DNA from 2 places in the Levilactobacillus sp. genome. Region 1 is predicted to be linked to the other one. Evidence: predicted binding sites of a transcription regulator. Region 1 holds the regulator's gene; the other holds the start of a gene.
What was found. Region 1 encodes Rex, which represses fermentation and respiration genes when NADH is low (regulators of the CRP and FNR family bind a similar motif). Its sites were predicted from a motif close to TTGTGAANTANTTCACAA; they were not measured.
Positions count from the first base shown of each region.

Region 2: a site for Rex is predicted at 1,040-1,057, ahead of adhP (alcohol dehydrogenase AdhP). Genes of this name have one in related genera too.

Region 1 is NZ_JALCJA010000005.1:92,687-95,164, forward strand. Features, by position in the region: gene LKH74_RS09280 (ABC-F family ATP-binding cassette domain-containing protein) at 1-902, opposite strand, end outside; gene LKH74_RS09285 (redox-sensing transcriptional repressor Rex) at 1,206-1,844, shown strand.
Region 2 is NZ_JALCJA010000001.1:57,576-60,053, forward strand. Features, by position in the region: gene adhP (alcohol dehydrogenase AdhP) at 1-977, opposite strand, end outside; gene LKH74_RS00375 (response regulator transcription factor) at 1,392-2,078, shown strand; gene LKH74_RS00380 (HAMP domain-containing sensor histidine kinase) at 2,144-2,478, shown strand, end outside.

The sequences.
Region 1 (2,478 bases):
TCTAGCTGCTTCCGTCGGGCCTGGGCCCGTTTGGTGGTTGAAGCCCGGACGATGTTTTTGTTCACGAAGTCTTCCAGCTTGCTGATCTCGGTCTGTTGCTTGTCGTATTCCTTCCATTCCCGCTTGAGCCGTTCGGCCTTGGCATCGATGTAGTGCGAATAGTTGCCGGGGTAGTGATCCAATCCGCCGTGAGCCATGTCGTAAACGTCATTGACTACGTGGTCCAGGAAGTAGCGGTCATGGGAAACGACTAGAATGGCGCCAGAATAGCCCTGTAAATAGCCTTCCAACCAGGTGAGCGTTTCGACGTCCAAGTGGTTGGTTGGTTCATCGAGAATCAACAGGTCGGGCTTTTCCAGCAACAGTTTGGCCAAGGCCAGTTGGGTGCGTTGCCCACCGGAAAGTTCGTTGATGGGCTTGTCGTAGTATTCTTCGCCAAATTCAAAACCGTGGAGCACGCCACGAATTTCGGCCTGGTAGCCGTAGCCGTTGTGGTCGCTAAAGTCTTGTTGGAGCTGATCGTAGGTCGCACTGATCTGTTGGAACTGTTCGGTATCCGCAATCACGGCGGGATCACTCATCTGCTGTTCCAGTTCGTGGATGCGTTTTTCGGTGGCGCGGACCTCAGCGAAGACGTCGAGCATTTCGTTCCAGACGGTCTTGGACGAGGCCAGTCCGGCGTTTTGGGCTTGGTAGCCCATGGTCAGCCCCCGTTTGGTCGTAATCTGACCGACGTCCGGGGTGGTTTCGCCGGCAATCATTTTCAGTAGGGTGGACTTCCCAGCACCGTTGCGGCCAACTAGCGCCACGCGGCCATGCTCGGGGACGTCCATGGTTACATTTTCAAATAAGACGGTCGCCCCGAAACGCCGGGTAACCTGTTGGACTTGCAAAAGAATCACGGTATGACCTCCTTGATGGGGTATTCATTATTTTTAGGGTAATTGAGATATCTTGAAAATCTTTGGTTTACGCGGCAGTTTGGGTGCCTTTCAGTCAAAACCTCAGTAGGTCTATTTTAGCATATTCTGCAATTAGACCGAAATTCCTAAAGAATTGTGAAAAAGTATTGCAATTTCTTTCACAAGGCGGGCGGTTATGCTATAATTTGTAAGAAAGTAAATTTCACAATCAGATTGTCATTTAGAGAAATGGTTATTGCCAGACTGGCAGTGACCAGCAAGATTGATTAGGAGGTCTCGTTTTTGACAGAACAAAAGATTCCCCGCGCCACAGCTAAGCGGCTCCCCATTTACTACCGCTACTTGAATATCCTGTTGGACGCGGACAAGACGCGTGTTTCCTCGACTGAATTATCTGAGGCGGTCAAAGTTGACTCTGCCACCATTCGCCGAGACTTTTCGTACTTCGGTGCCCTGGGTAAGCGGGGGTACGGCTACGATGTTGAAAGTTTAATTAAATTCTTCAAGAAGATTCTGAACCAAGATCGGCTGACCAACGTGGCCTTAATCGGGGTCGGAAATTTGGGTCATGCCCTGTTGAACTTTAACTTCCACCAGGATGGCAACGTCCGGATCAGCGCCGCTTTTGACGTGAACGCCGACATTGCCAACACGATTCAAAGCGGTGTGCCAATTTATCCGATGACGGAATTGCGGACACAGCTGGAAGAACAACAGATTCAGGTCGCTATCTTAACGGTGCCGTCCGACGTCGCCCAATCCGTCACGGATGATGCCGTCGCCGGTGGGGTGAAGGGAATTTTGAACTTCACGCCATTGCGGGTCACGGTACCCAAGGACGTCCGGGTCCAAAACGTGGACTTGACCAACGAATTACAAACGTTGATTTACTTCTTGGAACACTACAACAGCAAAGAATAGAACGGGGTCGTAATCTTTTGGGGGATTACGACTTTTTGTTTACGCTTTGTGAAAACGCCACCAGAAAAGTCAGTTCGAGGACCGCTAAATGTCCTTCACAAATCAGACTTGTGAAAGTTCAGCTATAAACAACGGGCTAAACGGATTGGTGAGCAAGGAATCACTGGCCGCTTGCCGTTTAAAAAGAGTGTGACGACAGTTGCCTGTTGGCGCACTCTCGGCTACGGTAGTGCGTGCTAGTAACAGTTGCTTTAATCCCAGGTAGTAGCTACATTGACAACTAGTCTTTCATTAACACAGTGTTACTGATAACCGTCAACCTTGCCGGAGGCAGCCAGGGCGGAGCCGGCTGTGTCGGCGGTGTTACCTGGCGTTATTTGCCAGGTTACAGCGCGGGACGACTTGAGAGACTGGTGGTCTTGCCAGGCTTTCAAGCGAACCGGAAGACCGCTCCTCAGGCTGAAGGTGTTCCCCATAGCAGGCGGAACCCTGGCTGACGCAGGCGCCTGGTTTGACCAATTTTAGATATCGGAACACCGTCATTACGACAATCAGCACGTTAATTTCAGTTTCAACCTTCAGCCAGGTGATTACCAACCCGTCAGCCAGTCCAGCCGGATATTAGAAAAATCAT
Region 2 (2,478 bases), on a different contig from region 1:
TTATTCTTCATTTCATCAATGATATCATTAACTTCGTCAAGACGACGGGTTTGCACGATTGGGTGAACCTTGCCTTCAGCACCGAATTGGAAGGTTTCGGCTAGGTCTTGCCGCGTCCCAACTAAGGATCCGCGAACGGAGATCCCATCCAAGACCGTCTTAGCAATGTTTAATTCCATGTCACCTTGTGGTAAGGCCACGGCAACCAATTTGCCATCTGGCTTCAAGGCGTTGACGGATTGCGTGAAGGCATCCTTGTTCACAGCCGTGACTTGGGCATTGTCCACGCCGCCAACTTTTTCTTGGATTTGTTCAGCAACGTCACCGTCATGCCGGTTGATCAGCAGTTCGGCACCGTTAGCCTTAGCAGCGGCCAACTTGTCAGGGTTCCCATCAACGGCAACCACGTGGGCACCGAAGACGTTGTGGGCGTATTGGATAGCCAAGTTGCCTAAACCACCGGCACCAACGACTTCAACCCATTGACCAGGCTTGGTTTCGCCGACCTTCAGAGCCTTGTACATGGTCACACCGGCACAAGTTAAGGAAGTGGCTTCAACTGGGTCCAAGCCATCTGGTACCTTAACGGCGTAGTTGGCGTCCACGATGCATTCTTCAGCCATCGCGCCATCAACCGTGAAGCCAGAGTTCTTGACGTTGCGGCAAAGGGTTTCCCGACCAGTCAAGCAGTATTCACAGTGGCCACAGCCCTTGAAGAACCAAGCGATAGAAACGCGGTCGCCAATCTTCAGGTTCTTAACATCATCGGCAACTTGGATAACCTTACCGACACCTTCATGACCAATGATCCGGCCGGGTTGCTTACCGAAGTCACCGGCAGCGACGTGTAAATCGGTGTGACAGAGACCACAATATTCCATCTTTACCAAGGCTTCACCGTGCGTAATGGGACGCAGGGTAACATCCTTAATATCTACGTAACCATCAACTGAATCGCGAATAACTGCTGCTTTCATGAAAACAATCCCTCTTTCTTTTTATCTACAAGACTCAGTATACTGCAAAAGTTGTCAGTTTCAAGTGAAATTTTGCACAAAAATTATTAAGATTTACTCAAGATGACTGATAAGTGGCACTATGACGCCTATTCATTGTCATCATAAGCTATTTAACAATGTGAAGCAAACGACATAACCGTTTTCAAAAGCTAACTTAACTATCGAATGCAACCGGTTGAATTTTACAAGTGAAGGATTTTTTGCCGGTTTAGGTGCTTAAGATTAAACTAAATGTGAGAAGCCACGCGGATTTGCATACAAGTAAGAGGAAATATGATAAAATTAAATGTTGAAATGAATATCGGACGGCCACTGCCAGTGAGGCTTTAACTGGTGGTGCCGCCGTGAAATAGCCAGAGGAGTTAAAGTGTAATGAGTCGAATTTTAATTATTGAAGATGAAAAAAACCTTGCCCGCTTTGTCGAACTAGAACTAAAGCATGAAGGTTATGAGACCAACGTCCAATTTAACGGACGGACCGGCTTGGAAGCTGCCTTATCCCAAGACTTTGATGTCATCTTATTGGATCTGATGTTACCTGAATTGAATGGGATCGAAGTGGCCCGGCGGGTGCGTGAAGTGAAGAGTACGCCGATCATCATGATGACGGCGCGCGATTCCGTGATCGATCGGGTCTCCGGGTTAGACCACGGGGCCGACGATTACATCGTCAAGCCATTTGCGATTGAAGAATTGTTGGCACGGGTCCGGGCCCTGCTGCGGCGGATTCACCTGGAAGGCGAACAGAAGAACACCAAGCAAACGACCGTGAAGTTTAAAGACTTAACGATTGAAAAGGAAAACCGCATCGTCCGCCGTGGCGACGAGGTGATCAACCTGACCAAGCGGGAATACGAATTACTCCTGGCGTTGATGGAAAATATCAACGTGGTCTTGGCCAGGGACGTCCTGTTGACCAAGGTTTGGGGCTACGAGTCTGAGGTTGAGACTAACGTGGTCGATGTATACGTCCGTTACTTGCGGAACAAAATTGATGTCGCCGGCCAGAAGAGTTACATCCAGACGGTTCGGGGGACAGGGTATGTGATGCGTTCGTGAAATCGCCAGAAGAACCTAAAGTTCCTGAAAAACCAGCGGTCCCTGAACCGCCAGTAGCGGCTACGGTGGCAGATGATGATCAAGCTAAGAAGCCCGGGTTTCGGTTCTCGTTAAAATGGGAATGGGCCTTGTCAACGGCCTTTGGCGTGTTGGTCATTTTCGCGGTCATCGTCCTGCTGATCTTTAACAGCTTCATGACGGTGTTGATGCGTCAAGAAAAGACCCACGTCGCAGATACGATGAACGTAGTGGTCGAAAAGCTCAATACCCAAAAGCAACCATTGACGGGCGCTCAGGTCAATCAACTACTGCGACCACGGACGGTCTTGTCAGAGACCAAAAAGCCCACGGGTCCGTACAACAACGCGGTACTTACCAGCCTGGCGCGCGACAGTCAAAC